DNA from 2 places in the Paenibacillus sp. FSL M7-1455 genome. Region 1 is predicted to be linked to the other one. Evidence: riboswitches for the same ligand, from Rfam matches in the RefSeq annotation. Region 1 holds a riboswitch; the other holds the start of a gene.
What was found. Region 1 has a riboswitch for thiamine pyrophosphate ahead of NYE48_RS02315 (ABC transporter substrate-binding protein). Riboswitches for the same ligand answer to the same signal wherever they lie in the genome.

Region 2: another riboswitch for thiamine pyrophosphate. It lies ahead of thiC (phosphomethylpyrimidine synthase ThiC); the one in region 1 lies ahead of NYE48_RS02315 (ABC transporter substrate-binding protein).

The regions. Positions count from the first base shown of each region.
Region 1 is NZ_JBBORO010000001.1:537,319-543,185, forward strand. Features, by position in the region: gene NYE48_RS02300 (ABC transporter ATP-binding protein) at 67-900, opposite strand; gene NYE48_RS02305 (ABC transporter permease) at 931-1,692, opposite strand; gene NYE48_RS02310 (MTH1187 family thiamine-binding protein) at 1,689-1,982, opposite strand; gene NYE48_RS02315 (ABC transporter substrate-binding protein) at 2,057-3,103, opposite strand; TPP riboswitch at 3,283-3,394, opposite strand; partial or broken gene NYE48_RS02320 (GerAB/ArcD/ProY family transporter) at 3,590-4,625, shown strand; gene NYE48_RS02325 (spore germination protein) at 4,622-5,867, shown strand, end outside.
Region 2 is NZ_JBBORO010000001.1:1,428,615-1,434,481, reverse strand. Features, by position in the region: gene NYE48_RS28195 (stalk domain-containing protein) at 1-263, opposite strand, end outside; gene NYE48_RS06670 (WG repeat-containing protein) at 375-929, shown strand; partial or broken gene thiC (phosphomethylpyrimidine synthase ThiC) at 1,167-2,963, opposite strand; TPP riboswitch at 3,287-3,400, opposite strand; gene NYE48_RS06660 (WG repeat-containing protein) at 3,585-3,881, shown strand; gene NYE48_RS06655 (hypothetical protein) at 4,443-4,706, opposite strand; gene NYE48_RS06650 (transposase) at 4,708-5,867, shown strand, end outside.

The DNA of each region.
Region 1 (5,867 bases):
AAACGGCCCGTGCATGGGTTCCTTCGGGGAACGGCAAGCACGGGCCGTTATTTATGCGGCCGAATCTTAAGTGGCTCCTTGCATTTTCAGCTGCTCTTCGCGCAGCCAGCCGGACAGCTCGCGTCTGAGCCGGATGAAATCGGGATGCTCGATGATGTCCTCGCGGCGCGGCCGTTGGAACGGCACGTCGATCTCGTGAAGCACCGCGGCCGGCCGGCTCGAAAACACGTAAATACGGCTGGATAGCAGCAGCGCCTCTTCAATATTATGCGTAATGAAGAGCACCGAGCGGCGGCTCTCCTCCCAAATATCGAGCAGCCAGCGCTGCATGTCGCTGCGGGTCAAGGCATCGAGCGCGCTGAACGGCTCGTCGAGGCACATCAGCTCCTGCGGGCTGAGCAGGGCGCGCAGGAAAGCGGCCCGCTGCTGCATGCCGCCGGACAGCGTATGCGGATGGTTTTTCTCGAATCCGCCGAGCCCGACCTTACCGAGCCATCGGCGGGCATTTTCGCGGGCTTCCCGGTCAACCTTCCCTTGAACCTCCTGGGACAGCAGAACGTTGTCTTCGATCGTCCGCCATGGGAACAAGGCCGGCTGCTGCGGCATGTAGCTGATATGTCCCTGCTGGCCCGTTACGTCCGCGCCGTTCATGCTTATGCTGCCCGCATCCGGTTTGACGAGGCCGCCGATGATATGGAACAGCGTGCTTTTGCCGCTGCCGGAGGGTCCGAGGATGGAGACGAATTCGCCTTTGCCCACGGTCAGCGTCACGTCGTCCAGCACCTGCAGCCGGCTTCGCTTGGACCGGAAGGTTTTGCTGATGCCGGCCGCTTCGAGGGCGGGAACGGTTTGATTATCGCCGGTTTTCAGGGCAGCCGGCTTTTGTTCCAGCGTTGACATAGGTTTTAGCAGCTCCTTTCTTTTCCGGTATCAGTTATCCTGTTTCGGTTTCCAACGTACAAGCCATTTTTCAAGCAGGGCGATGAGGCCGAACAGGAGCAGGCTTAGCGCCACGATGATCATGATGGCGACAAACATGCGATCGGTGCGGTAGCCCGATTTTTGCAGCATCATATAGTATCCGATCCCCTTGTCGGCACCGATCCACTCCGCAATGACCGCTCCCATCACGCTGTACGTCGCCGCGATTTTGACGCCCGAAAAGATCGCGGGCAGCGCGTGCGGCAGCTCCAGCTTGGCGAAAATTTGCCGCTTGTTCGCGCCGATCATCCGCATGTAATTCAGCATGACCCGGTCGGTCTGCTTCAGTCCGCCCATCGTGGCGACGGCCACGGGGAAAAAGCAGACCAGGGTAATGACGATCAGCTTGGGCAGCAGCCCGAAGCCGAACCAGATCATCAGGAGCGGGGCAAGCGCAATGGTCGGAATGTTTTGGCTCAAAATGAGCAGCGGGTACAAGGCCGACTTGAGAAACGGGATCAGGTGCAGGATCAGCGCGATGATCAGCCCGACCGCCGTTCCGATGATAAATCCTTCAAGCGTCAGCCTCACCGTTGCCCCGACATGGCCCCACAGATCCCCGGCCCCGTCCGCGGTTTCCTTGGCGATATCCACCGGGGAAGGAAGGATCCATTTTTCGATATGAAACAGCGAGGTGCTCAGCTCCCATGCGACCAAAAAGAAGAGGACCGCCACAAAGGGCGGCCATACGCTATTCCACCAACGTCTCATGGACGGTATTTCTCCGTAAGCCGCTCCATGCTGATGCCGCCGGGACGATGGGCGATTTTGATCTGGGAAATGATGCTTGGGCTGCCCGCCTCCACAAGAGCTTCGTGCATGCGGCGCACGACGTCGAGCAATTCCTCGAGTTCGCCTTCCATCGTCGTTTCCAGCGGGTGCACCTCGTATTTGACGCCCGACTTTTGGATCACTTCGATGGCGCGGTCGACGTAAGCGTAGGAATCCTCGTTGTTCGGCGTTTTTGGAATGACCTGTATGCTGAGCAGGGTATGAGCCATATCAATCACGTCCTTATAAAATTTGATGATTGCTTTAATCGCGCAGCGGGGTCGCTTGGTACAGCGATCCTTACCTATTGTTGCGGCAAAAAGTCGTTCGTAAACGCGTTTTCGACATCCAGCGGTTTGTCGAGCAGCTTATGCTCGTACATCCAATCCGAATATCCTTTCCAAACCTGTTCCTTCTGCTCGCCCCAGCGCTTGGCGTCGTCCTGGTATTTCGGGCTGAGCCACTTTTGGCTGGCCATGACGAGATCCTTGTCGAGCTCGGGCACGGCTTTGATCAAGACATTGGCTGCATCCTCGGGATGCTCAATCGCGAATTGATAACCTTTGGAGGTAGCGCGCATAAACGCTTTGACCAGCTCCGGATCTTCCTTGATCTGCTTTTCATTGGTGACGAGGACCGGCGTGTAATAGTCCAGCTTGTCGGAGAAGTCTTTGACGTACAGCATATCGAGCGGCTCCTTGCGGAGCTCGGCTTCGATGCCGGTCCAGCCGTAGAAAATCCAGGCGAAATCGATGTCGCGTTTCACCGCCGTAAAATAATCCGCTTCGCCCATGTTGACGATTTTCAGCTTGCTGACGTCGGCCTTGTCGATGTCCATGATCGAATCGATCACGGCTTTTTCCACCGGAGAGCCCCAGCCGCCGTACGTTTTGCCTTCAAAATCCTTCGGCCGTTTGATGTTCCGGTCCACGGGCGCGGCAAAACCGGAAGTGTTATGCTGGATCACCGCCGCGATCGACACGAGCGGAACGCCTTGCGTGCGCGCTTGGGTGACGTTTTCCTGCACGCTGACGCCAAACGGCACCTTGCCCGATGCCACCATCGCCTCCGCGCCGCCGGCTCCCGGCTGCACGATGTCGACGTTCAGCCCTTCTTCTTCGTAGTACCCCTTTTCTTTGGCGACATAGAGTCCCGTATGGTTCGTGTTCGGCGTCCAGTCCAGCACGACTTTGACATCCTTCAGTTGTTTGGGCTCGCCGCCGCCGGCCGAGGAGGTTTCCCCTGAAGGCGTCCCCTGGCCCGTCGTTTGGGCGTTTTTGCTTCCGCAAGCGGCCGTAGCCAGCACAAGCAGGAATGCCAGCAAAAACAGTCCGATTTTTTTCGTTTTCATTGCGTTACTCTCTCCCTTATCCAGTTAATCCCCTTCATGCTGCAAAAGAATCGCGTTTCCATATCTGGAGGCGAATCACGGGACCGCGGCCGTCTTTATTTTCGCCGGAAGGTCCGATCATTCAACAAAAAAAGCGCCCCGGATGCGGGACGCTTAAGGCGCAAGGATGACATGGCGAACGCCATGACGATGGCTTTTCCTACGCTGGCATTACCCAGATCAGGTTTAAGGGTCAGTATCTTGAAGGGATACAATCTCAGCCGGCCGATTCCAGCACCCCGGATTCTTATGAAGTTAACGGGTTATTACATTGGTATTATAGTCCTAAGCTTGGAATAATTCAACGCTTTCGGCCGTGCGGCTGGCCAAGCCGGCGTATAAATGCTCGTAAAAATGCCACTATAAGGATGAAAGGAGTCTGGTTTTTACAGGGGGCTGAGGAAAATCAAAACAAGCATTTCGTTCATTCAGACGGTCATGATTTTGATGCTGAGCACCGGCCTGCTGAATCATGTCATCGTCATTCCCATTTTGCTTGACGCGGCAAAACGGGACGCCTGGATTTCGGTGCTGCTGGCATGCGGACTCACGCTCGTATGGGCGGCATTTCTTTATGCAGGCATGGCGAAACTCAATAAACGCCATCTGTTCGATTGGTTGGCCAAAGCCTATCATCCGATCGTGGGCCGCATGTTGGCCGTTTTCATTGGTTTGTATCTGTTTGCCATTTGCGCGGTGACGACCCGGGATACCGTATATTGGATTCATCTGACCTTCTCTCCCGAAACGCCCATTATGATCTTTTCTGTTCCTTCTGATCTCGGCTTTAAACGCCTTCTTGGGCATTCAATCCATTGCCAATACCGCGAGCCTTTTGCTGCCGATGGTGATTGTGCTTGGTTTTTTTGTCATGTCGTTTAATATGCCCCACAAGGACTACTCCTTGCTGAAGCCGATGCTTGAACTTGGCATGGGGCCCGTGTGGAAGGGGACGCTTTACGCGGGGGCCGGCTTTGCCGAAGTCATCATGATCTTCTTTTTGCAGCATCATATCCGAACGCGGATAACCTATGTTTCCTTGGCCGTCACGGTTTTGCTTTTTTTAGGACTCACCCTGGGGCCCGTCATGGGCGCCATCGTCGAATTCGGGGCGGACGAAGCGGGCAAGCTCCGGTTTCCTGCATACGAGCAATGGAGGCTTCTGAACATTGGACGATACGTCGAGCATCTTGACTTTTTTAGCGTCTACCAATGGTTCTGCGGCGCGTTTTTAAGAATTTCGCTCGCTTTGTTCCTCATTCTCGATGTTTTTCGGGTGAAGGGCAAAAAGGCGAAAGCGTGGGTGCTGGGGGGCATTTTTATCGCGATATTAATCATGATGGCCGTTCCTTTCAGCGACCGGTATTTTATGAAGGCCCTGTCCGTCTATGTGCTTCCCGTATCGGTGTGGGGAATAGCGGCCTTTTCGGTGATCATCACGGGGCTGATCGGCTTGGCCCGGCGAAGGGGGAGAATATCGTGAAAAGCCGTGAACGAAAGGAAGCCCAGGCCATCGAAGCCATCGTTGCGGAGCTGTTTGGATCAAGCTCGGATATCCGGAGAAAAACGATTCCGTTATCGGTACCGGGTTATTCGGTTCAGCTGATTTACTGCCAGGGATTGTCCGATACGGCAAGAGTGGAGCAATGGGTCGTGTCCGAACTGATGGATATATCGGAGCAGATCCTGCTGTCGGACGAGATGGATTGGCCGCGCAAAATTCCGTTCCCCATGGACCCGATCCCCGAGGACCAAAGGGAAGCGGCAATGAAAGAGACCGTGCTGGAGGGGGACCTCCTGCTGATCTTCGAGCCGTCGGACAGCTGCTACTCGATGATCATGGCCAATGCGCCCAAACGGCAGCCGGAGGAGCCGAACACGGAGGTTTCGACGAGGGGGCCGAGGGACGGTTTTATCGAGGACTCGTACACCAATATCGCTTTGATCCGAAGACGGCTGAAGACCCATCTCCTTGCCGTCGAGGAGTTTACGATCGGTTCCGAAACGTCGACGAAAGTTCATCTTCTGTACCATAAGGAGACGATCCAGGAGCATGTCCTGCAGGAGATCCGAACGAAACTTTCCCGCATGAACGTCAAAGGCCTTGTGAGCAACAGCCAACTCGAAGAGATATTGACGGGCTTCTCGCTTTTTCCGCTGATGACTTATACGGGGAGGCCGGACTATGCCGTGAACGCGCTGCTCCACGGGAAATTTGCGATCGTGATGGGCGGGGCTCCGACGGTGCTCATCGCCCCGGCGAGCTTCAACTTCCTGCTCAACTCCTCGGAGGACGCCCATCTCGTCAATGTCGTGGTTGCTTTTACGCGTTTTTTGCGGATGTGCGGCGTGCTGCTTTCCCTGTTCCTGCCGGGGTTTTGGATTGCGCTGACGACGTACCATCAGGACCAAATCCCTTTTACGCTGCTGGCGACCCTGGTGAATTCCAGGCAGGGCGTGCCGCTTCCGGCTCCCCTGGAGGCGATGGTGATGCTGCTGTTGTTCGAGATTTTCCGCGAAGCGGGCATGCGGCTTCCTTCCGCGTTTGGGCAGACCTTATCGGTCGTGGGCGGGCTGATTATCGGCCAAGCTGCCATCAGCGCAGGGATTGCGGGCCCGGGAACGATCGTCGTCATCGCCATATCGGTGCTTGCGACGTTTACTTTGGTGAACCAGTCCCTGGTCAACATCGTCAGCCTGTTTCGCATTCTCGTGCTTCTGATCA
Region 2 (5,867 bases), 890 kb from region 1:
TTCACAGTTGTTGATCCGCTCCTGGATGATCGCCACCGCATTCTTATGCGCTTTCGAAATTCAGGTTTATTTTCTTTTGTAGTTACGGTAACGCTTTTATTTTTTGAGCCCCAAATTAAGCTAAGGTTTAGTTTACTTAAGGATTTCAAGGAAACTAGGGTACTACCATTGATAACTACTGGTGGTGAATCAGGAGTAATTATTTCGCTGTTTACTATTAGTTTAACATTTGATGCTGCATACGTAGGGACAGAAGCAAACATCAATACAAAGCACACTGCTAAGAAAGCACTCATCATTTTTTTGATAGCCATATTGCATAACCTCCATCAAGTAGAATTGGTCGTATCTTATTAATATAGACGAATTTTACGTTGAAAAGTTTAACTAGCGAGCTGTTCGAATACAAGCTGAGAAATGCCGGCATTCTTTATAATGACCGTGCGCTGTATACGACGCAGGTTCAGAATGCTGACGGAACTACGGCGACACGGTACGGTTATATAGACAGCCATGGCAAGGTGAGCATACAGCCCATCTACACCCAGGCGTCTAATTTCTCCGAGGGACTGGCTCGGGTCAATGTGGGCAAAACAGCGGGGTACATCAACACGAAGGGGGAACTGGTCATTCCATACCGGTATAGCTCGACGTCCGATTTCTCCGAAGGTATGGCGGCCGTAATGCTTGCGTTCGGCGGCAAATACGGCTATATTGACACCACCGGCAAGCTCCGGATTACACCCCGGTATGATCACGCCGACCCGTTTTCAAACGGGGCGGCAGTAGTTTACGTGAACGGAAAATACGGTTTCATCGACAAAAACGGCAATTACCTGCTAACACCGCAGTTCAGCATGGCGCAGCCGTTCTCAGAAGGACTGGCTTTTGGCCATGGCTCCGGCGGCAGCACGCATAGCGGCGGTTAGCGGCATAACCGTCCACAGTCCTCTTTCCGTTCTGGCACCGTATTTTGCAAAGGGAATTGAATATGCAGCCCAAGTCTGGCTTGTGAAGCATGACATGCCAAAAAAGCAGTTCATTTCCCAAGGTAGGGAGATGAACTGCTTTTGCTGTTTTGCTTCTCTTTCTGTCCGTTTCCATGCGGACAAGCAGTAATAATGTCAATTTAACGGATCAGCAGACACCAAGCAAAAATGCCAACATTATGAGCGCATCCGGTATTCCTCGGCTTTTTCCTGCATGCCTGCGGCAACTGCCTCTTGTTCCGACAATCCCTTCTCCGCGGCAAATGCGCGGATATCTTGCGTAATGCGCATGCTGCAGAACTTCGGCCCGCACATCGAGCAGAAATGCGCCTGCTTCGCTCCTTCGGCAGGCAGTGTTTCATCGTGGTAGGACATGGCGCGTTCCGGGTCGAGCGAGAGGTTGAACTGGTCGCGCCAGCGGAATTCGAAGCGGGCTTTGGAAAGCGCGTCGTCCCGGCGCTGCGCACGCGGATGGCCTTTCGCCAGATCGGCGGCATGGGCCGCGATTTTGTAGGCGATGACACCTTCGCGCACATCGTCCTTGTTTGGCAAGCCGAGATGTTCCTTCGGCGTAACGTAACAGAGCATCGATGTACCAAACCAGCCGATCATCGCCGCCCCGATGGCCGATGTAATATGATCGTACCCCGGCGCAATGTCCGTGGTCAGTGGGCCGAGCGTGTAGAACGGCGCTTCTTGGCAAATCTCCATTTGCAAGTCCACGTTTTCCTTGATTTTGTGCATCGGCACGTGTCCGGGACCCTCGATCATCACCTGCACGTCATGCTTCCAGGCAATTTGGGTCAGTTCCCCCAGCGTCGCAAGTTCTGCCATCTGCGCTTCATCATTGGCATCATAGATGCTGCCCGGACGAAGGCCGTCTCCCAGCGAAAAGGTGACGTCATACCGCTTCATGATCTCGCAGATTTCTTCGAAATGGGTGTATAGGAAATTTTCCTGGTGATGCGCCAGACACCATGCCGCCATGATCGATCCGCCCCGTGAGACGATGCCCGTCATCCGTTTGGCAGTCATCGGTATATAGCGTAGCAGCACGCCCGCATGGATCGTAAAGTAGTCCACACCCTGCTCGGCCTGCTCGATCAGCGTGTCGCGGTACAGCTCCCACGTCAGCGCCTCCGCCTCCCCTCCGACCTTTTCCAACGCCTGATAGAGCGGCACCGTACCGATCGGTACCGGCGAATTGCGGATGATCCATTCCCGGGTGGTGTGAATGTCTTTGCCCGTGGACAGGTCCATAACCGTATCCGCTCCCCAACGGACGGCCCAGGTCATCTTCTCGACCTCTTCCTCAATGGAAGACGATACGGCCGAATTGCCGATGTTGGCATTGATCTTGACGTGAAAATGGCGTCCGATAATCATCGGTTCGCTCTCCGGATGATTGATATTTGAAGGCAAAATGGCACGGCCGCTGGCCAGCTCCTACCGTACGAATTCGGGCTCCACGCCTTCGCGGATGGCTGCGAATTCCATCTCGGGTGTAATGATGCCTCTCCGCGCATAATGCATCTGCGTCACGCATCGTCCTTCCCGTGCCCGCAGCGGTTCCCCGGTTACGCCGGGATACGTCTCGGCTCCAGCTCTTTTGCTGCCCGGCTTCAAGCCATTGTCCTCCGGCTTAATCGCCCGGCCTTTGTACGACTCTACGTCTTCGCGCTCCGTAATCCACATCCTGCGCAGCGCAGGCAAGCCCGTCCGGATGTCCACCTCATAATCCGGATCGGTCATCGGACCGCTCGTATCGTACACGCGGAGCGCTTCGTTATGCTCCACCCCTTGGGGAGTGCTTGTGTCATGAAGGGCAATTTCGCGTTCGGGGACCAATAGGTCCGGTCGCGAGCCCTGAATGTATACCTTGCGGCTGCCCGGAAAAGGCCGCAGACGCCCCGTGCTTTCTTTTTCCGTATCCCGATGGTGTTCCTGTCCCCCTGTTTCATGTTCTGTGCTCATCGCTCGTTCTCCTCCTCATGGTATGGTCCGGCCTTGCTCATTCTGCGCACCTGTTCATCAGGCCAAGCATGAGGGAAGTACAGCACGGGCGAATTCAAAAACAGGGATACAGCTCCTCGGCAGGGCGGGAACATGGTAATCATGGCCACGCACCACACATCTCCACCTTGTCGGAACGCCATGGAGATGCGATGATGTCTCGGATACTGCATAAAAAAACCGGTTCCCCCAGGGAACCGGCTCTATCTTTCACCGCCAAACATGCCGCGGTAAGTCTACCCACAGGGGTGGCTTCACTCAAGGCATGTTGACGATGCTCGTCGTTGTTTCGCCGATTACTTCCCTACGCTGGCATGATCCAGATCAGGTGCTAAGGGTCCGGAATCTCATGCGATTCCGTCTCAGTCCGGACAATTCGGACTCCCCCAGTAACGTTTGACGGCTAACGGCAATCTTGCCGCTGCGTCCTATTCAGTTCAGTCAGCCCACGCTTTGGGCTGTCCATTACAGTTTAGCCTAAACATGGCGGAAAAACAACCATATTTTCCAAAATGCCGTTTCGGATCAGGCCAGCATGAGTCCCATCTGTGCGGCAGCTTCTTTTAAGACCGGAACATACTCATGGAGCGTCTCCTGGGAAAGACGGCTGACAGGCCCCGATACGGACAACTCGAGCGTAATGGAGTCACCTTCTATATCAACAAGAAGGGCACCAAAGTCATCCAGGGCATTACAGCCGGGGGTTTGTTCAAGGGCGGCCTGGCTCCGGCCAGCCAGGGGCAGAGGTACGGCTATATCAATACATCCGGCCGCTTTGTGATCGAGTCGAAATTCTATTGGACTGACGATTTTAACGGCGAATTGGCTGTGATCAGTTTGCTCGTTCCGATTTCGAGCGAGAAAACAGAGGGTACGTGAACCGCTGCGGAGCGATCGTCTGGCCGCCGGCTTCCGAACTTCCGAACGGAGTGACAAAACTACAGTAAGGCAGAACAACCGAGCTTCACGGATTGTATCGGAAAAAGAACGCATTACAGCTAACTTATCGAAACTAACTTCCCTTTGGCAACTGCTTCATTTTTCGTTAAGCTAACGGGCAGATTAGTGAAACTACACAGTTTTTTAAAGCGTATAATTATTATAAAAAAACCCATATCGCTCATGCGGAGGTGAACTTGACTGGAGCATTTTTATGACTTGGTTCAATTGGCATTCTCGATTGCTCTCATCTCTTCCGTAGTGTTACTTCCATTCACCTATTTTTCTTCACAAAAGATACACTGGGGGCATGAAATTGCTGCAGCCGGTTCAATTTGGTTTGTGGCTGTAAGACTGTCACAACTCAGCAGCATTCAGCGGTGGATAGTACGTATCGCCAGACGAAGAGAAGCACCTGATGAAGACGACAATAGTCCTTTCCCACATTGATATTCCATACTTTCAATTAGGGAGGACAACGATGAAAAAGATTTTGTTGCTTCAAAAATGGGCCAAGCCCATTCTCGTCATGTTGATTAGAGTTATTCCGATCATTGTGCTCAGCGGGTGTTCGACAGCATCCCAATCAAACTCGATTAATGCCGATTCATCAGGGATATTTAACCACTTTTTTATTTGAGCGTTTTGCAGTAATCTGAGGCCTTGAGCCGTAAGGATTTTCGGACATAAAAAAGGGACTTCACCCCAACTTGGAGAAGTTTTCAAGTGACCAAACCCAAAAACCTCAAGGATGGAGGAAGTCACTTTGTATATTCTCCAAGAATGTCTGTTTTCCTTCGAAGAACTTTTAAAAATTCAACCCAAGGAGAGATTGCCGATCTTCTTCAGCTCTCTCGATCTGAGACCGTATGCCAAGGAACTGAGAAGCCGTTCACCCCGAGGCGCTGAGGGATACTGCAGACAAGGTATTCTACGAGCACTCTTGGCTGCGCCGCTTGAAGGAATAAGTACCTTTTCAGGGTTGCATAAGCGTTTGGATACGGATCTCCGGTTTCGTTATCAGTGTGGTCTTCCGCTGGATCGAGAAGCTCCTTCCATATCCACATTAAGCCGAGTTTTCTCAGAACTGACGAGAAAGGACTTGGCAAAACGGCTTTTTGAGGATTTGGTCACACGCTGTCAGCAGGAAGGTATCATAGAAGGCAGTAACGTCGCCATAGACAGCGCCGCTCTCCGCGCTTACGAGAAAAAGCAGCCCAAACGCAAAAGCGAGCAAACGGGTAATGCGAACTGGGGCGCAAAAATTGATTCCTTCGGCAATAAAATCACATGGTTTGGTTACAAAATTCATCTGGCGGTCGATACGAAAAGTGAATTGCCGATCGCCTTGGAAGTAACGCCGGCGCATGTCAATGATGGAGAAATGGCGCCGGGCCTGATCGAGAAAACAGCGTCCAGGACGAGCACACGATTTTTCATACTCGATGCGGGCTACGACCAAATGAAAGTTTATGAGGCCGCCCGCAACGTCAAGGCACAAGCCATCATTCCCCTTAATCTTCGGGGGGAGAAGGAACCGCCTGCTGGCATGACCTCGAACGGAACACCGTGCTGTTCCATGGGTTATGCGATGACATACTGGGGAGTTGACGGCGATATGCATAAATTTCGCTGCCCGCATGCCACGGGTAAAGTCGACTGTCCGCTTGGCATGGCTGCCTGCTCGTCTTCAAACTATGGAATGGTCGTCAAAGTAAATGCGAAGGATGATCTCCGGCGATACAGCATCCCTCATCGGGATACAAAGCGTTGGAAGGAACTTTACAATGAACGAACCAGCGTAGAACGCTGCAACTCCCGATTGAAAACCTATTTGACGGCAGACGCCGCACATGTCCGGGGCATTCAGAAAGTCACAACTCACCAGTATTTGAATGCCATTGTTCTGCTTGCATCTGCGCTCGC